Regions from separate parts of the Sporosarcina sp. GTC18466 genome, predicted to be linked through region 1. Evidence: riboswitches for the same ligand, from Rfam matches in the RefSeq annotation. Region 1 holds a riboswitch; each other region holds the start of a gene.
The links. A riboswitch is a leader RNA that binds a small molecule or an ion and turns the genes downstream of it on or off. The one in region 1 is predicted to bind thiamine pyrophosphate.
Positions count from the first base shown of each region.

Region 1 (4,904 bases):
ATGGCGACTCTGTAACGATACCCGCTGCCAAAGTCGAAGTCGTCGACACTACAGGAGCGGGGGATACGTTCAATGGTGCATTGGCCTATGCGTTATGCGAGGGCTTTGCAATGGAGGAAGCCTGCCAATTTGCAAATGTGGCCGCAGCCATTTCTGTTACGAAGCTCGGAGCGCAGACAGGCATGCCGACGAAAAGAGAAGTGGAAGATTTCTTGAAGGCCTATCCATTACTTTGATTTGAAACGGAGGAATTAAGATGAAACCAGTCATACTAGACGTTGACACCGGAATTGATGATGCGATGGCGATCGCGTATGCCATGCATTCCCCGGAGCTCGATGTAATCGGGCTGACGACATGCTTCGGGAATAACTCGGTTGAAAATACGACACGCAATACACTAGCGGTCCTGGAAAAGATAGGGAAGACGGCGCCTGTGTATAGGGGTGCTGCAAAGCCGCTCAAACGCGATATAGGGAATTTCCCCCTGCATGTTCACGGAGAAGATGGGCTCGGGAATAGCTTTGTTCCACTTCCTGCAGCAAAAGCGGAGCAAGAACACGCGGTGGATTTCATCATCCGCCAAGTGAAAGAGCGTCCGCATGAAATCACGATGATCCCTGTCGGCCCGCTTACGAATCTTGCGCAAGCCATCCAAAAGGATCCTGCCATCGTCCCACTTTTCAAAGAGATCATCCTGATGGGCGGTGCCGTTTTCGTCCCTGGAAATGTCACGCCGTTCAGTGAAGCGAATATACATACGGATCCGGAAGCGGCTGAGCTTGTCTTTTCCTCCGGGCTGCCAGTCACTGTAGTTGGCCTGGATGTAACGATGAAGACCCTTTTACCAGAAGAGGCCTTAGAGAGCTGGCGTGCTAAAGGAACTGACGAAGCCCGGTTTTTTGCGGACATGACGCGTTTCTATATGGCAGCCTATGAGACATTCGAACCGGGCATCGGAGGGTGCGCCTTGCATGATCCGTTAGCTGTGGGCGTTGCAATCAATCCGGATTTTGTCCAAACGGAAGAGTGGAATGTAACGGTTGTCCTGGAAGGGGAAGAGACAGGGAAAACGGTACCGTCATCTAGCGGCAATCCAAAAGTCCAAGTGTGCACCGAGGTCAAGGCGGAGCAATTTCTTCACCACTTCCTGGAGCGGGTTTTATAGACGGGTCGGAAATCCAGGGAGGAATGTGAATGAAACATGTATACGATCATACGGGAATTGCTGTCAGAAGCATTGAGGACGCCCTTCCTTTTTATCTGAATGTCCTGAACGGATCGCTGGAGGACCGGTACACAAGCACAGCGCCGGGCGTGGAAGTGCATGTGGCGGTCGTGAGGACGGAAGAGCAGCTGATCGAACTGCTGGAACCGACGAATAAGAACTCTCCGATCGCCCGTTTCATCAGGCAGCGGGGAAAAGGGGTCCACCACATTGCGTACCGAGTCGATGACCTCGATCAAGCGATTGCAGACGCCAGAAGTAACGGAGTGCGTTTCCTGGAAGATACATTGCGGACCAATGCGAGGGGCAGAAGACTGATTTATATCAATCCGATTTCCACGGATGGCACGTTAGTGGAGCTTTGCAGTTATCCAGAGGCTGGCGGGGTTGATTGAAAGGAAAGGAACCATGACCTTGACTTACCATCCAGGAAACTATACGATGGGGCTATAACTGAATGATATGCACTAGGGGTGTTATGTAACTGAGACGAGTTTGACTCGAACCCTTTGAACCTGAACTAGTTCATACTAGCGTAGGAAAGTGTAAACTCGATACATATAATGTGGGCGCGTATGCCTTGTTTTTGATATGTACATAATGACTTTACGCAACTTTCCTACGGGAAGGCTGCGTATTTTTTTGTTTGATCAACTAAAGAAGTGGGAGTGTTCAAGATGAGCAGAACAGTAGTAGTGACAGGCGGGAGCAGAGGACTCGGCGCAACAATCGTGCAGACATTGGTGGAGCAAGGATTTCAAGTGGTCATCAATTATAACAAGAGCCGGGAGGCGGCAGAGCAGCTTGCAGCTGAAGCGGACGGGAAGGCGATTGCCATCCAGGCAGACGTGACGAACCGGGAAGAAGTGGACCGGATGATGACAGAGGCGGCGGACCATTTCGGCGGCATAGACGTCGTCGTCAACAATGCCCTCGTAGACTTTAAATTCGATCCGACAAAACAGAAAGCCTTCAAGGATCTGTCGTGGGACGATTATCAGAAACAGCTGGATGGCACGTTGAAAGCGGCATTCAATATCTCGCAAAGTGTAATTCCGCAATTCATGGAACGAAAGAGCGGCGGTATTATCAGCATTGGCACCAACCTGTTCCAAAACCCGGTCGTGCCGTATCACGAATACACGACTGCGAAAGCAGGGTTGATCGGCTTTACGCGTAATCTTGCGGCAGAACTCGGCCAATACGGCATCCGAGCGAACGTCGTATCGGGCGGTCTATTGAAAACGACGGATGCCAGCAGCGTGACAACGCCGGAAGTGTTCGACTTGATTGCACAATCCACTCCGCTGAAGAAGGTGACGACGCCTCAAGATGTCGCAAGCACGGTCGTTTTCCTTTGCTCAGAGCAGGCAGACGGCATTACGGGTCAGAACATCACCGTGGATGGCGGCCTGACCATGAATTGACCGCGTAATTTCAGGCGGACAGAGGTCTTCCTCCAAGTCTTGTATCACTATCAGCATGGCTACTTTACTTAGCAGTATAAACAGCAGTTAAAACGCACAGTGTTGTCTGTGCGTTTTTACTTGCTATGTACTATTCAACAATCGCGCCAGATGGTTGAAGTATCCACTTTTTAAGATCCTTTGCTTTCTTTCGGCTTTTTAACACTGAAATATGCTCCTAAAATTAAACCTAACGCTGACAATCCATAAATAACAGATGTAATGTCAGTATGAATATTTAAACTGGATGTAACCACAGCCAGTACGAGAGAAATCAAAATCAATAAATACTTCATTTTACCCATCCCTTTCTCAATAAAATTTACTGTTTATATACTTCCACAGGAGTGCGGTATACCAAATAAATCGAGATAAGTGTACTCGAAATCCCCATCTACTAGCCGGTGGGGATTTTTGCGCTTACCAAAGATGTACACTCCCTACTCCAGAATGGCGCCTTATTATGGAACAAGGGGCAAATAGCCTGTGTATTACAGTTCTTTATTTTTATCTATTGCACTTTTAGTCTTGAGTTGGATCTATGTCAATATCCTGGACACAAAAATGTTAAGTCGTTGTCAGAAACGGCATCCATTCATGGATGGTCCTGTATCCAGCGAAACCAGTCAAGTGAAAGCCCGCACTTGACAGCTTTCGCTGGATACAGGAAGTACAGTCCATGGATGTCGTTCCTGAAAAATGTGTAGGTAGGTTGAATCGAAGTCCTAATGACATCTAACGATCAAGCAGCTACCTGTCTGCACTGATCCTCGAGTTGCTGCGGCGTCAAGTAATCAATTGCCCCATGGATTCGTTTCCGGTTATACCAGGATTCAATGTACTGGAAGAGGGCAATTCGTGCTGCTTCAAAATCTAGATAAGTGGTTTGATAGATTTCTTCCTTCTTTAATGTGGCATGAAAAGACTCGATGCAGGCGTTGTCATACGGACAGCCTTTTCGACTGAAAGAGTGTTCCATTTTCGCTGCTTTTACTGCTTTTTGAAAGTCCTCGCTCGTATATTGGCTGCCTAAATCGGTATGAAGGATCAGCCCCTCTTCAGGCTGCTGGACATCAATTGCGTTGGCTAATGCTTGTAAGACGAGTTCTGTTGTCATGGATTTAGAAAAAGAATAACCTACAATTTTCTTCGTATGTAAATCCAATACAGAGGCCAGGTAGCACCAACCGTCTCTCAGTGTATGGATATACGTAATATCGGCCACCCATTTTTCATTGATGGTCGTCGTTTTAAAATCTTGATCTAATACATTGTCGCGTTCTTCTACTTGGCTGTCCGATGAAGTTGGACGGTATTTCTTCGTGATGACAGATCGAATTCCTTCTGTTTTCATAAGGCGCTGGACACGCTTTACGCTGACAGCGTAGCCTTCCTTTTTGAGAAGTTGATGAATTTTAGGCGCACCATAGCGGCCTTTACTCTCCGCATGTATGATTTTTATGCGTTCTAAAATCGCCTCGTTTTCCGTTTCATACGAGGATTTCACTTTATGGAATGATTGATAGTACGTACTTCTTGGCATGTCTAGCACGTCACACAAAACTTGAACAGGGTGGTTTTCTTTCTCCTGTTCGATATGGTCGATAATCTCTTGGTCGGTCACTTTTTCGCGAATATGGTCATAGCCTTTTTTAGAATGTCTACCTCCTGCTTGAGGCGTAGATTTTCCTTTTGGATCTCCGCAATTTCAGCGGGTGTCAAACCGTCTCCATTTTCAATTGGGGAGTGCGCTTTGATCCATTTGTAAATGGTCACTTCAGATACACCATATTCGCGGTTGAGATCACTCACAGGCGTGCCAGCTCTGTAGAGTTCGACGATTGTTTGTTTGAATTCGTGGTTGTAACGTTTTTGTTTCATTCCGGACACGTCCTCTCTATTGTTTAGGATAGAGACTTAACTAACTTGTGTCCATACATCTATACTAGCTCCAAGTAGAGAATAGATATCTTTGATAGTAAGAATAAGTAGTCCTGTGGCAAGCAACCATAGAAAATATATTTTGTTATGAAGATTGGCTACTAAATATTCATAGTATTTATACGCAAAGTAGCAATTCACTAGTAGCAATAGCAGGTCACTACCTACAAACGCTATCCCTCTTTTTTCTTCTTCATGTTTAAAGAAGTTAGATAGGATCAGCCTCACAAATAGGATGATTGCCAGGAGACTTGTATAAGTGACCATAT
Region 1 is NZ_AP044037.1:1,335,107-1,340,010, reverse strand. It holds gene rbsK (ribokinase) at 1-236, shown strand, start outside; gene ACZ5FK_RS06505 (nucleoside hydrolase) at 257-1,168, shown strand; gene ACZ5FK_RS06500 (VOC family protein) at 1,198-1,623, shown strand; TPP riboswitch at 1,688-1,787, shown strand; gene ACZ5FK_RS06495 (3-oxoacyl-ACP reductase) at 1,906-2,655, shown strand; one part of gene ACZ5FK_RS06490 (IS3 family transposase) at 3,437-4,350, opposite strand; one part of gene ACZ5FK_RS06490 (IS3 family transposase) at 4,350-4,575, opposite strand.

Region 2 (4,904 bases), 1.5 Mb from region 1:
AACATCTTGATTGCTACGGATCTTGCGGCCAGAGGATTGGACATTGACGGACTGACGCATGTGATCCACGTGGATGTCCCGCATACGATCGAGCAATACATCCATCGTTCGGGCAGGACAGGACGTGCAGGGCGAGACGGGGAAGTATTGACCCTTCTTTCATACCCGGAGGAGAAGGATTACCGGAAGCTGACGAAGCAATTCAAACCTGTGCAGAAAATCTGGTACCATGGCAAGCTGATGGAAGGGAATGCGAAGACGAAAACGGAGACTGCCGTGAAAAAATCGCCTTCTAAAAAGAAGAAACAGCCGCGCAAGAAATAACGCGGCTGGGCATATAAAGAGACCTGGAACGCTATCAATGCGATCCAGGTCTCTTTTGGCATTATAGTTCAGTCAAGATCATCGGCCCGTCTTTCATGACGATAATCGTATGCTCGATTTGTGCAACTAAGGATTTATCAGGCGTCGCGAACGTCCAGCCGTCACTGAGCTCAATAATATGCTCAGCCTTTTCGGAGATGAACGGCTCGACCGCCAGCACCATGCCTTCAGTCATCAAAGTCTTATCCCATGCATCATAATAGTTCAGGATATGCTGCGGCTCTTCGTGGAGAGATGTGCCAATACCGTGGCCGGTCAAGTTCTTGATGACCGTTAGCCCATTGTCGCGTGCTTCACGTTCCACCGCTTTTCCGATCTGATTCAGCCGTGAGCCGGGTTTCACTTTCGTCATTGCCCGGTCGAAAGCGCTTTTCGCAACGTCACAAAGTTTCTGTTTCCGCTCATCAGAAGCACCTACGACGAATGAGATGCCCGTATCGGCGAAATAACCGCCGAATGATCCCGAGACGTCAATATTCACAAGATCGCCTTCCTGGATCACTTTGGAACCCGGAATGCCGTGGGCCACTTCATGGTTGACACTGATGCATGTGTAGCCTGGAAAATCATATTGATCGATCGGTGCTGAGACCGCTCCTTTTTCGGAGAACAGCCGGCCGCCGATTTCATCCAATTCTTTTGTCGTAATGCCAGGGACCGTGGCCTCTTTCATCGCTTCGCGAATCTCTGCGACGATCCGGCCTATCTTCTGTAACGCTTCGATTTCTTCAGTTGTTTTGACTATCATCTTTACAAGTCCTTTCTGCTCGCATTGCTTTACCATCCATAACTATATCATACGCAGCGGATGTAGAAATGGATGATGCATCCGCTTGGTTCACTTCATCACTTTCACGCCCTGGTAGATGTTCCATACAATTACAACTAGCGTCAATGCGCCGTATATGAGAAGAAACAGGAAAGGGGCCAATCCCCAAAAATCGAAACGTCCAGTCACGATCGTGTTAAGACGCTGTTCGAATGACACAAGGGAGAATGAAAAGATGATGAAACCCGCAATCAGGACAACGACCGGTATGAGATGTGAAAAGAGCGATCGTTTTGCGTTCATCTTCACTTCATGGTCATTGGAAGCGAAATAAACGACAACCGGCAATAGCAGCGGTGAAAAGAATATGCTGAAATAACACAATGCGGATAGTATTTTATTGTTGGCCAATAGGAAAACCTCCTTTTGCGAAAGATTCCGAGTAGAAGTATTTCTTCTGCTCATCTTGTTTCCAATTGTCCCATCATATACAATGAAGGCGACAATTGAATTACAAGACCACAAGGGGGGCCGTTTCTGGCTGAGATTGGACGCATGTCCTGACCCTTAGAACCTGTAAGTTCGCACTTGCGTAGGGATGTGGATGGAAACAGGCATACATAACGAGATGTCCCGGTTCTATCCGGGGCGTCTTTTTTTGTCCGTTTACCGTATCCCTCCAAAATCAAAGGAGGAGAAAAAATGGATCGTAAACGTCTTCAAATGTTGTTGGAAGTTGCTATTTTGGGAGCATTGTCTTTCGTGCTCGATCAGATTACGCTGTTTAAAATGCCGCAGGGAGGGTCGATCACCTTGTCCATGCTGCCGGTCATCGTCATGGCATTCCGCTGGGGACTCGCCGGAGGCATGCTGACAGGATTGCTGACAGGTACTCTGCAGGCTGTAATCGGCGGCACTCTCATACATCCTGTCCAGGGGTTCCTCGACTACTTCGGATCATATACGGTCGTCGGCCTTGCAGCAGTGACGCTCGGCTGGTACCGGAAAGCCATGGCAACCGGCAATAAAGGCGGAATGGCTGCAGCTGTCATTGCAGGAACAGTGATCGGCGGGCTTCTTCGCTACCTTTGCCACTACATCGCTGGAATCGTATTTTACGCACAATACGCAGGTGATCAGCCTGCATGGCTTTACTCATTGATCTATAACGGTTCCTTCATGATTCCGTCCATTATCCTATGTTCAGTAATTGCCGTTCCGCTGTTTGCTTCTTCACAGCGTTTGCTAAAACATGCATAACATGAAAGCCGCCCTCCAGTCTATGGAGAGGCGGCATTTCTTCGTCCTCCCTCCGGATAGTGGAGAACCATGTATGAAGGTATTCAAGCTATTCCCGTTTTGGGTCCCGCAGAAACAGGAAGCTTGCCGCAAGAACGACAAGCAGGAAAATAGCGGCGGACGATACGAATAACTCATCCGTGCCGTTTTTAACAGCTATGCCCAGGAAGGTCCAGATATACACAAGGATAAATACATAATCTCCGTGGTGATACATAAAATGTAGAGCTACAGCCGCACCGATCGTCATATATATGACCGTCCACAGCGGATCGCTGAGCCCCCATCCCGACCAATCATGCAACATCAGAACATATACCAGATTGGAGATGAAGGTGACGGAGGTCCATGCGAAGAACAAAGAGATAGGCGCCCGTTTCGCAAGTTTATTCTCCCGGGAAGGGTAAGTGAAATAAAAAATAGTCAAGGTCAGCAGCAAGGCAGCTTTGACTGCGAGCGACCAGTTGAATTGCTCGAATTGCCAAAGCAGCATCCAGGCAATTTGCAGCCCGCATGCCATGAGAAACAGCACAACCCGCCGAGGCATGAGCTGCGTCTGATCAGATCGGCTCTTGCTGATCCAATAAAAAAGCGATCCATATATGGCCACCCATATGAGAAAGACATAATGGGCCGGATTGAAGAGCACCGGAAGACGGCCGGTAATTTCATTCGTAGTAGTGCCATTCATTGAAAACATGGTGACTGCCAAATTACAGGCGATGGCAGCGACCAATGTAAAAGTCATAAGCAGTAATTTAGACATTCCAAATCCTCCTATATACAAGTATACATAGGAAAGGGCTAAGATGCGCAGGAAAGTATGAAGAATCAATTACAATTCATTTATTTCGATTCCCGAATAGTCGTGGTATAATGAAATGGCAGGTTTTTTTAGAATCTTAAAAATGAATCGGGGGAATCGGCATGACAAAATTAGCGTACTCACAAGTATGGGATTTGGATGTGTTTTTCAAAGGGGGCAGCGAATCTGAGGAGCTCCGCTCGCATTTGGACGAAGCATCGGATAAAATTAAGGCATTCGAAAATAAAGTGAAGGAATTCAGTGTACCCGCATCCCGCGATGATGCTGGACGGGTTGTGGACCTTCTGGAAACGATGAAAGAAACAGCGGTCCACCTTCGCCAGGCTGGCGCAGTCATCGGATGCTACCTTGCGGCTGACACGAAGGATAAAAAAGCGCTCGTCCTCCAGGCGGAGACAAGCACTCTGAGCGCACGCTTCTCAACGGCAGTCCTGGCACTTCAGCAGATGCTTGCGAAGATTGAAGAATCTGTCTGGACTGAGCTTCTCGAAACAGAAGAATTGAAGCAATTCGGTTTCATCTTGAAGGAATGGCGCGAGGAAGTGGCGATGAAGCTTTCAGAAGAAGAGGAAAGCCTGATCACTGCACTCAGTGTCGACGGCTATCATGGATGGGGCCAGTTCTACAACCAGCTGATCGGTGACATCAAAGTGAAAGTCACAATCGACGGCGAAGAGAAAATCCTGTCTGTCGGCCAGGCGAATAACTTGAGCTCAAGTGAAAGCGAAGAACTGCGCAAAAACACATTTGAGGCACTTGAGGATGTGTGGAGCGACCGTGAGGACTTCTTTGCGACGACACTGAACCACCTTGCCGGATTCCGTCTTGCCATCTATGAGAAGCGCGGCTGGGATTCTGTCCTAAAAGAGCCGCTGCTCCGCAACCGGATGAGTGAAGAGACACTTGACGCAATGTGGGGAGCAATCAGTGCGAACAAAGAGCCGTTCGTCCGTTACCTAGGCCGCAAAGCTGAAATGCTCGGCAAGGAAAAGATGGACTGGTATAACCTTGACGCTCCTGTGACTGCCTCCACTAAGAAGATGGAGTACCAGGAAGGTGCGGAGTTCATCCTGAAACATTTCGGTGAATTTGGACCAGAACTGGAAGCTTTTGCGCGTAAGGCATTTGAAGACAGCTGGATTGAAGCGGAAGACCGTCCGAACAAGCGTCCAGGCGGATTCTGTACGGGCATGCCGGCATCTGAGCAATCCCGGATTTTCATGACGTACAGCGGCAGCATGTCGAACGTCGCCACACTTGCTCATGAACTCGGTCACGCATTCCATTCGTATGCACTGCGCCCGGTTCACTTCCTGAATCGCCAATATGCGATGGGCGTTGCGGAGACAGCTTCGACATTCGCTGAAATGATTGTCGCCGATGCATCTGTGAAGGCAGCCGAGTCCAAAGAAGAGAAAATTGCACTTCTTGAAGATAAGATCCAGCGCAGCGTTGCATTCTTCATGAATATCCATGCACGCTTCCTGTTCGAGACTAGATTCTATGAAGAACGAAAAAGAGGAGTCGTGCCGGCATCCCGCCTGAACGAATTGATGGCAGAGGCACAACAGGAGGCTTACGGCGGAGCGCTTGATACGGTCCACCCGCATTTCTGGGCTTCTAAGC
Region 2 is NZ_AP044037.1:2,865,216-2,870,119, forward strand. It holds gene ACZ5FK_RS14165 (DEAD/DEAH box helicase) at 1-324, shown strand, start outside; gene map (type I methionyl aminopeptidase) at 386-1,132, opposite strand; gene ACZ5FK_RS14175 (magnetosome magnetite crystal formation protein family) at 1,223-1,564, opposite strand; TPP riboswitch at 1,668-1,769, shown strand; gene thiT (energy-coupled thiamine transporter ThiT) at 1,856-2,413, shown strand; gene ACZ5FK_RS14185 (tryptophan-rich sensory protein) at 2,502-3,218, opposite strand; gene ACZ5FK_RS14190 (M3 family oligoendopeptidase) at 3,380-4,904, shown strand, end outside.
Region 2: another riboswitch for thiamine pyrophosphate. It lies ahead of thiT (energy-coupled thiamine transporter ThiT); the one in region 1 lies ahead of ACZ5FK_RS06495 (3-oxoacyl-ACP reductase).

Region 3 (4,904 bases), 1.3 Mb from region 1:
GGAAAGGCGATACTTTGCATGGGGCGGACGAAACGGTAAATCGCTTGTATGCAACTTTTGCATTTCTAGGCTTTGCACTTTGTTTGATTGAAATAAAACAGAGGAGCTGTCAGAAATGAAAGTTGATCCATTTATGAGAAATGACCAGTTCAATGTGATAAAGCGGCTAGTGCTGCAACTGGTGAACGGCCACTCTACAGTGAGTGACCAGCATGTCATCGGCGCAATCGAATCGTTGTCGAATGAAAAGATTGGGAATCTGCTGCCTGAAACTACAGATGTGCAAAAAGAAATTCTTAGCGGCATTGGAAACGTCGAGGACAAGGAAACGGCTGAACAGTACCTTGTGGAATTAAAAAAATACATCATTCCGTTCAAAGAGCCATCGGACCAGCAGCTGAAAAAGCTGTTTCCAAAGGTCAAGAAGCTGAAACTGCCCACTGAATTGAATTATCAGCGAATGACTTTTTTAAGTTATGATGACCTCGGTACAAAGAAGCGGTATATGATTGTGCCGACACCGAAAGGTACAGTAGGGCTTGCGGGTACGTACGAAGAGGTGAAGACGAAGCAGATATGCTCCGTCTGCAATCGCCTGACGGAGTCATACATGTTCATGACGAAGAAAAAAGGCGAGATTCCCGGCACCTATACGACCAAAGGGAATTATATTTGCCGCGACGCGGATGATTGCAATCAACACGTGCTTGAATTAGAGAAACTTCATGAGTTCATCGACCATATGAAAAAGTAACGAGAGAGTCTCCTCGACACGCGTTGAGGGGGCTTTTTTTCACCTGGGGATATGCCGCCCGTCTTTTGCATATAGTCAAAACGAGACAGTGCGAAAGGGGAATGGAATGGACAAACGATTACTTTTGCCGCTACTCCTGAGTGTCCTGCTGCTAGCCGCCTGTACATATGACAGTGAAAAGGCACTGAAAAATGGGGATGTCATCAATATGCACGGACCGGTTTACAACTTCGTCTACTTCGAAAAATTTCTGGAGCACGTGGAAAAGGAGGGCCAGGCTTTCGTCCGAATCTCGAATTTTACGCCGGAGGGCAATCCGACACTCTATAACGTGACGTTTGACGGTTCCGTTTTTCATCTTGAAATTGACCGTTCCGGCAATAAAGAACGTGGGGACAAGCCGGCGAAAGAGAAACTGTCTTGCACAGAGCTCGAACGCGAGGAGGGAGAGCAGCTGTTCAGCTATTCGCTCCAGGGCTGTCGTTCTGAGTCCTCTACTGATCAATTCACGTTGCTGAACATCTTAAAGGAGCAGGAGATGGATCACGATCATTAACCTTGCGGAACGTAGAGTATGGAGGATTATCGATGTCCTACAGTTCCATATGCAATAAAAGCAAACCAGGCACCAATACGAGCGGGGCCTGATTTGCTTTTTACAGCCTAATATGGATAATAGCCGTGATAGGGCGATCCGGTCTGGACGGGAAATCCTCCGCCCGGCTGCCTGCATCCTGCTGGAGGAGCGATGATGACCCGGTCCTTGATCGGCGCGAATGCTTGCTGGACGAGCCGTTCATCCAGGCAATACGCCTTAGCGAACACTTGCGGCGGGGTCACTCGTAAAATGTCCGATCCCCAGACCGTATCCAGTTTCGCTGTGTCATAGATGGTGAGGACGTGCGTGTTCTCTCCACTTGCATTAAAATAATGCCACCAGCCTTGCGGAATTGTCACGGCTTGCTGTGGGCCGATCCGGTAGCTGATCAATTCATTTGTCTTGGGATTGATCATCGACACGACCGTCTCACCCGTGATACCGTAAATCAATTCATCTGCGTTTGAATGGTAATGAGGCTCCACGCCATTGTCTCCGCCCAGAAAAACATCTAACAGAACTACATTGCCAAGCGTCTTCAGTTGCTCCTGGCTTAGTACATTTATATAATTGCGTTCATTTTTCGTGAAAAACCGGCTCTTGCTCAAATCGTAGGCATACTGCAAATTCGGATCTTTGAAATCCACGTCATGCTTCTCGATGATTCCATCACTCCCTTGGGCCATGGTCATTGCCTTTCTAAGGTATGCGAAGGCCCGGAGTCATGTGAATGAAAAGGCCCGAAATGCTGCCGTTTGAAAACCGAGAATGTGCTATCCTTCCTGAATGGATACGGGCATGTTGATGTTGACTGGGCAAAAGTGAGGTATTATCAACTGATGGATGAGTTTTTTTAGAAGGAGGGATCCGCGTGAATCGGCAACAGATCCTGGATTTATATGATCATGAATTGCGGCGCCATCTAGTGACGCCAGGCTATATCCGGGAAGAGACGGAGCACGTCATCCGTCATGTCTCACAGCACGGCGAGAGAGGGTTCATCATCGCATCCGATGTGAATGAAGAGAACGCAAGCCGCGTTATACGGGAGGAACTCGCCTATTTCAACGGGCAAGGCTCCGGGTTCGAGTGGAAAGTATACAGCTATGACAAGCCCGGCAACTTGAAGGAGCTTCTTGAAACGGAAGGGTTTGAGTGCGAACCTCCTGAGGCGCTCATGGTTTTGGAAGTGGAAGAGAGCCATCCGCTCGTGACCGGAGATGCTCCCTTGACGGTAACCGAAATAACAGACGAAAAGGGCATCTGCGAAATCATTTCACTCATGGATTTCATATGGGCGGATACGCATGATGAACTGGGAACCCGGCTCTGGCGAGATAAGCAGAACGATCCCGACTCGCTTTTCCTATATGGACTTTATGAGGGGGACAAGCTGATCAGCGCCTCGTGGATGTACTTTGAGGAAAACTCATCATTCGCGAGTCTATGGGGCGGCTCGACATTGCCCGAGTATCGCAAAAAGGGCTGTTACACATCGATGCTCTCCGTACGGGCAAAGAAAGCATGGGAACACGGTTACCGGTTCCTCACAGTGGATGCCAGCCCGATGAGCAGGCCGATTCTAGAGAAGTACGGATTTCAGTGCCTTGCGCAAATGGCAGGCTGCCAGTCGCCTGAAAGAGGGTAAAGTTGCATTACAAATCAAGGAAGAACTTGACATTGCATAAATGTCAGGTAAACTGAAAGTGTTCGAACAAATGAATACTGTTGAACTAGGGGTGTCCGGATAGTCCGGACTGAGAGGGAAAAGCGATGATTTTTCCTAACTCTTTGGACCTGATCTGGCTCGTACCAGCGTAGGGAAGTTTCTCTTAAACATAATTTGGCATACGGCAGACGTATGTGTTTAAGACCGGGTCCGCATGATGAGGATCCGGTCTTTTTGCGTCTTTGCGGGCTCAAATTCCCTGTATTGGATAGAGTCATAGGTCACCCGAATAAAAAATGAGGGGACGATGACGAAATGACAAAAATGACAGAAGACACACCGATTCACATCCATTCCTGCTTCCCGGCAAGCCGGAAAGTATACGTGCAGGGCAGCCGAGAAGATCTCCAGGTGCCGATGCGGGAGATCGAATTGTCGCCGACGATCACAGAAGAAGGCGAGTTCGACAACCCGCCGTTCCGTGTTTATGACACGAGCGGCAAATACACCGACCCTGCCCATGAAGTGGACATCCGCAAAGGCTTGCCGGAACTCCGGAAGCCATGGATTTTAGAACGCGGAGACGTCGAGGAATACGAAGGTAGAAAGGTGAGGCCCGAGGATAATGGATACCGAGCTGGAAAAGAGAAGGAGCATGAGCAGTTTCCGCTCCTGAAACGCAAACCGCTCCGGGCGAAAGCCGGAAAGAACGTGACGCAAATGCATTACGCGCGAAATGGGATCATCACGCCCGAAATGGAATTCATCGCAATCCGTGAAGGGCTGGATGCGGAGTTTGTACGGTCAGAAGTCGCAAGGGGGCGTGCGGTCATCCCTTCGAACATCAACCATCCGGAAGCCGAGCCGATGATCATCGGACGCAACTTCCACGTGAAGATCAATGCGAACATTGGAAACTCAGCCGTCACTTCGAATATCGCACAAGAAGTGGAGAAGATGACGTGGGCGACTAGGTGGGGTGCAGACACGATGATGGACCTGTCGACTGGTAAAGACATCCATACAACACGGGAATGGATCATCCGCAATTCGCCGGTCCCGGTCGGCACGGTTCCGATCTATCAGGCTCTTGAAAAAGTGAATGGAAAAGTGGAAGACCTTTCGTGGGAAGTGTTTCGCGATACGCTGATTGAACAGGCAGAGCAAGGCGTCGACTACTTTACGATCCATGCTGGCGTACTGCTCCGCTATATTCCGCTCACTGTGAAACGGGTCACCGGGATCGTCTCGCGCGGCGGGTCCATTATGGCGCAGTGGTGCCTCCTCCATCACCAGGAGAGTTTCCTATACACACACTTCGAAGAGATCTGCGAAATCATGAAAATGTATGATGTTTCCTTCTCGCTCGGAGACGGCTTGCGGCCGGGCTCGATCGCGGACGCCAATGACGAAGCGCAGTTCGCGGAGCTTGAGACTCTCGGAGAACTGACAAAGATCGCATGGAAACACGATGTCCAAGTGATCATCGAAGGGCCGGGACATGTCCCGATGCATTTGATCAAAGAAAACGTGGACAAGCAAATGGAGATTTGCGGGGAAGCACCTTTCTACACGCTCGGACCGCTGACGACAGATATTGCGCCAGCGTATGATCACATCACATCTGCAATCGGGGCGGCGATGATCGGCTGGTTCGGCACCGCGATGCTTTGCTATGTGACGCCGAAGGAGCATTTAGGATTGCCGAACCGGGAAGATGTCCGGGAAGGGGTCATCGCGTATAAAATCGCGGCCCATGCGGCAGATCTCGCGAAAGGGCATCCAAGTGCGCAGAAGCGCGATGATGCACTTTCAAAAGCACGATTCGAATTCCGTTGGCGTGACCAATTCAATTTGAGCCTGGATCCGGAGCGGGCGATGGA
Region 3 is NZ_AP044037.1:2,641,164-2,646,067, forward strand. It holds gene ACZ5FK_RS13045 (FusB/FusC family EF-G-binding protein) at 116-754, shown strand; gene ACZ5FK_RS13050 (DUF4362 domain-containing protein) at 861-1,310, shown strand; gene ACZ5FK_RS13055 (cupin domain-containing protein) at 1,418-2,038, opposite strand; gene ACZ5FK_RS13060 (GNAT family N-acetyltransferase) at 2,224-3,000, shown strand; TPP riboswitch at 3,078-3,193, shown strand; gene thiC (phosphomethylpyrimidine synthase ThiC) at 3,337-4,904, shown strand, end outside.
Region 3: another riboswitch for thiamine pyrophosphate. It lies ahead of thiC (phosphomethylpyrimidine synthase ThiC); the one in region 1 lies ahead of ACZ5FK_RS06495 (3-oxoacyl-ACP reductase).

Region 4 (4,904 bases), 230 kb from region 1:
CGCCGACGAAGATTTTGAACTCCGCTTCAAGAGGCTCTGAAAACGTATGCCTGAAATATTCCGTCCGCTTGTATAACACGGTCAACACGCTCCATTCCATCGGTCCTGCTGACTTCATTATACCAAAGACGAACTAGTTTTGCAGTTCGGACCCTTCCACGAGTCCCCGCGTCCGCTCCACCGTACCTGCAAGCGTCCTCGTGATCTGCTCGTTGTCACTGACTGCCGCATGTACCGTCGCATTCACTTCCTCGACGGACGCGCTTGACTGCGCAAGCAGGTCGGCGAACGACCCTGTCATCCTGCCGATATCCGCCGTCTCTTCCGCCACCAGCTTCATTTTAGAATCAAACCTCTCGAACTGCTCATGGAACGCCCCCAGCGTCTCGTGCATGCCGTTGATCTTCCGTTCTGCCTCGACTGTGCGCCTGGACTGCTCCTGCAGCCTGCCCATGCTCTCCTCTAGATCATGCCGGGACTGGCTGTTTGTCTGATTCACGTCCGTCAAATTCGCATTGATCTCTTCCAGCGTCTCAGATGTAAGGGCGGCGAGCTTCCGGATTTCCTCTGCGACAACCGCAAACCCTTTCCCGTGGACCCCTGCGCGAGCCGCTTCAATAGAGGCATTCAGCGCCAGCAGGTTCGTCTGGTTCGTGATTGCCGCAATCGACTTCGCGAGTTCATTCGTCTTCTTGATATTTGCCGTCAGCGAATCAAAGGAACCATTCAGGCCTTCCAGCATCGAGCCAACCCCTTCCATGCCAGCCCGCACGCCTTGCACATCCTTGACGACCCCGCCTGAGTGGCTCTGCATCTGGGCGGAAGAGTGATTCATATCCCGGCTCTCTTCCTGCATCTCCAGCAATGCCGCCTTCGCCCGATCCGTTTTCTGTGCAATATCCGAGATCTGGCCGGATTCCCGCTCCACGGACGCTGCAATCACATCCATCACTTCAAGCAATTCATGCTGCGATTCCAGGTTCCTTTTTGCGGCCAGGCCGATCTCATGCAAGTCGCCGGCTACCTGTTCAACGCCGTCATTCAATTCACGACGCTTTTTCCTCTCCTCCTCCGCCCTGCGGTTCTGCTCCGCCGTGAACACGCCAACTTGCGCTTCCAGTTTCTTTGTCTGCCTGATCTGGATGAACAGCCCGGCGCCAAGCAGCAGGAAAACCAGCATCAGGCTCCCCTTGCTTTCCGCAATCTGCTCCTGGTACGGATACCGGGCGAGAAATGTAAGCAAGACTAGCAAAGACAGTGCAAATCCATATCCCATGATGGCGGCTGAAATATGCACGCTAGCCAGGCCAAGCATGAAAAAGGCGATGCCCGCCGTTGCGATCGACGGGTCCCCGATCCAGCCGTTAAAGATGGCGGCACCTGCCGTGAAGGCGAACACCGCCCACGGATATGCCACTTCCAGCGGTTTGGATTTCAGCGCAAGCAGATACAGAATCAGCGCACCCGTCACCGGAACTGCCATGCTGGCCGTCTTCAGACCGTCCTGGCCTGTCGCTAGATAAAAGAGCGTTCCAATCAGGCTGGAAGCCCCCAGCGTCAAAAATAAGATTGTATTCTTTTGAGCATAACGCTTCCGCTGCAGCACCTGCACATCTTCCATTGTTCTCCCTCTTTCCAGCTGCAACATTCTTTAGAGCAGCTACTTTTTCCTTATCTTGTATGTAAATCGTATCATTACTGAACAGTCATTCATATAGTCATTCCTTACCAATTAACGATGAGAAACACCTATCCGCCATTGATCGTCAGACTCCTCTTGCAGCCTATCCAATTGAATGCTATGGTAGTAGACGAATTGAACTCCATACATAATTGACCATTAGGGGAATCCTTTACAAGGACTGAGAGAAGAGTGCGGCTCTGATACCCTTATCACCTGAACAGGTCTGTACCTGCGGAGGGAAGTGGCTTTTTTCAGGCGCTTTTTATACAGATCCGCCGACCACTTCGCTTCTTTTAGCAAGTGGTCTTTTTTGTATGTTTAAGGAGGGGTGTTATGGAGCTGATCGGCGTGACGAACGACCGTCTGCCCGCCCATAGGTTGGCTGAGGTGCTATCCGAAGCGGGCCCCTATTTGGACAGGGTCATTTTGCGGGAGAAATCAAAGACGGACCGCGAGCTGGCGGGGTTGATTGAAACACTTCTGGACAACCAGGTTCCTAAAGACAAGCTGATTGTCCACGGCCGGGCCGATATTGCGAAAATCTTCAAGATGCCGCGCGTCCAGATGCCTGGGCACGGTATTCCGCTGCCGCTTGCCGCGGAGCATTTTCCCGGCATCCGGTTCGGCGCTTCCGTCCATTCTACCGAGGAGGCGGAGCAGGCGCAGGCCGGCGGGGCGGACTGGCTCCTGTACGGCCATCTGTACAAAACGCGGTCGAAAGAGGGCCTTGCGGGGAGAGGGACGGATGAATTGGCGGAGCTCATAAAGGCCGTCAGCATTCCGGTGTACGCGATCGGCGGAATCCAGCCGGGCCATGTGAAACACCTTCAGGAAATCGGGGTGGCGGGCATCGCGGTCATGTCATCGATTTTCGGTGCCCCCGATCCAGTCCGCTCCGCCCTTTCTTATCGACATCAATGGGAGGGAAGCGAGGAATGAAAACGATCACATTGAACGGATTGCCGCGCGAACTGCCGGCCGACGTGGGGACTATCCACGAACTGCTGGATCATCTAGCGATTTCGGACCGCATCATGGTCATCGAGCAAAACCGGGAGATCCTGGATAAAAGCAAGTATGATGCGCCAATCAAAGACCGTGACCAAATTGAAATCATCCATTTTGTAGGAGGCGGATAAGATGCTAACAATAGCCGATAAGACATTCACATCAAGATTATTGCTCGGAACAGGGAAATACCCTTCATTTGAAACCCAAAAAGAGGCGGTCCGCGTTTCAGAAGCCGAAATCCTGACATTCGCGGTCCGGAGAATGAACATCTTCGAACCGTCGCAGCCGAATTTCCTCGAGCAGCTCGATCTGTCGAAATACACATTGCTTCCGAACACAGCAGGCGCCAAAACGGCGAAAGAGGCCGTGCGAATCGCGAAACTCGCGAAAGCGTCAGGACTTTGCGATATGGTGAAAGTGGAAATCATCGGGTGCGACCGTTCGCTGCTGCCCGATCCGGTGGAGACGCTCCGCGCGAGTGAAATGCTGCTGGAAGAAGGCTTCATCGTCCTGCCGTACACGTCGGACGACGTCGTGCTCGCAAGAAGACTTGAGGAACTCGGCGTCCATGCGATCATGCCGGGTGCTTCCCCGATCGGTTCAGGCCGCGGCATCTTGAATTCGCTCAACCTGTCCTTTATCATCGAGCAGTCAAACGTCCCTGTCATCATCGACGCGGGCATCGGCTCGCCGAAAGACGCGGCGCATGCGATGGAGCTCGGCGCGGACGGCGTATTGCTGAACACCGCCGTTTCGGCAGCGGAAGATCCTGTCAAAATGGCGCACGCAATGAAACTGGCAATCGAAGCAGGCCGTCTTGGATATGAAGCGGGGCGGATGCCGGAGCGCGATTACGCTGTCGCCAGCAGTCCGATGGAAGGGTTGATCCCGAATTGAACAGCCGCTATTCGCGGCAGGAATTGTTCCAGCCGATCGGGAAAGCGGGCCAGGAGAAACTCCGGGAGCTGCGCGTCTTCGTCATGGGGGCGGGAGCGCTCGGTTCAGCGAGTTCCGAAATGCTCGTCCGGGCGGGCGCCGGGAAACTGACCATCGTCGACCGGGACATCATCGACTGGACCAACTTGCACCGGCAGCAGCTGTACACGGAGCAGGACGTCATCGACCAGCTGCCGAAAGCCGTTGCCGCAGAAAGGCACTTGCGGGCGATCAACCGGGACACTGACGTGACAGGCATCGTGGCGGATGTCACGGCGGAAAACATCCTTGACCTCCTGGAAGGCCATGACGTGATCGTCGACGGGACGGACAATATGGAGATCCGGCTGCTGTTGAACGACGCGGCGATCCAGCGCGGCCTTCCTTATTTTATGGGCGCTTGTGTCGGAAGCTACGGGCTCACCTACCCGTTCGGCATAAGAGACGGACAGCCCTGCCTCCATTGCCTGATTGACACATTGCCGTCCCATATGATGACGTGCGACAGCGCAGGCGTCATCAGCCCGATCGTCGTCACCGTCGCTGCCCGGCAAGTGGCGGATGTGCTGAAATACGCGGCGGGCGAAAGTTTTGAGCCACGGCTTGAGAGCAGCGATCTATGGAATGGCGAGCGTTCTTCAATCTATGTGGACGCGCTCCGGAAACCGGATTGCCCTAGCTGCTCGGCGGACCCTGTCTATCCGTTTCTAAATGAAGGAACGGTAACACGCACCGCGGTGCTTTGCGGCCGGGATACCGTGCAACTCACCTATCCGAAAAGCCGGCAGTTTGACTTGAACAAGGTAGCCGCCAGCATCCGCCCGGTCGTCCAAGGATTGAAAGTGAACAGCCACCTGGCCGCATTCGAATTCCAAAACAGCCGCATCGTCCTGTTCAAAGACGGCCGCGTGCTCGTGCACGGGATGAAAGACACAGGGAAAGCGCGCAACCTGATGGCGACATTGCTCGGATAAATACAAACAGCGGCGGAGAATCAGATGGATTCCCGCCGCTCTTCGTCATTGCTTCGTATCATAGAACATGCCGTCCCGGCCGACTTTGGCGTACGGATTGACATAGCTCTTCATATTTTCCTTCTTCGACTGCGCCGCGGTGATATCCGAGCGGATCGCCTTCGTGAAATCGGTCAGCGCCGCAAGCACGCGCTGCTCCAGCCCGACGAGCTCCTTGCCGAGCGCTTCCTCTTCCGGCGTGAACGGGGGCTGGATGTCCTGCTGCAGGCGGTCCCGCTCATCAAGAAGCCGGTCGACAT
Region 4 is NZ_AP044037.1:1,108,183-1,113,086, forward strand. It holds gene ACZ5FK_RS05505 (PilZ domain-containing protein) at 1-100, opposite strand, end outside; gene ACZ5FK_RS05510 (methyl-accepting chemotaxis protein) at 134-1,621, opposite strand; TPP riboswitch at 1,833-1,941, shown strand; gene ACZ5FK_RS05515 (thiamine phosphate synthase) at 2,018-2,623, shown strand; gene thiS (sulfur carrier protein ThiS) at 2,620-2,823, shown strand; gene ACZ5FK_RS05525 (thiazole synthase) at 2,825-3,592, shown strand; gene ACZ5FK_RS05530 (ThiF family adenylyltransferase) at 3,589-4,605, shown strand; gene fliT (flagellar protein FliT) at 4,651-4,904, opposite strand, start outside.
Region 4: another riboswitch for thiamine pyrophosphate. It lies ahead of ACZ5FK_RS05515 (thiamine phosphate synthase); the one in region 1 lies ahead of ACZ5FK_RS06495 (3-oxoacyl-ACP reductase).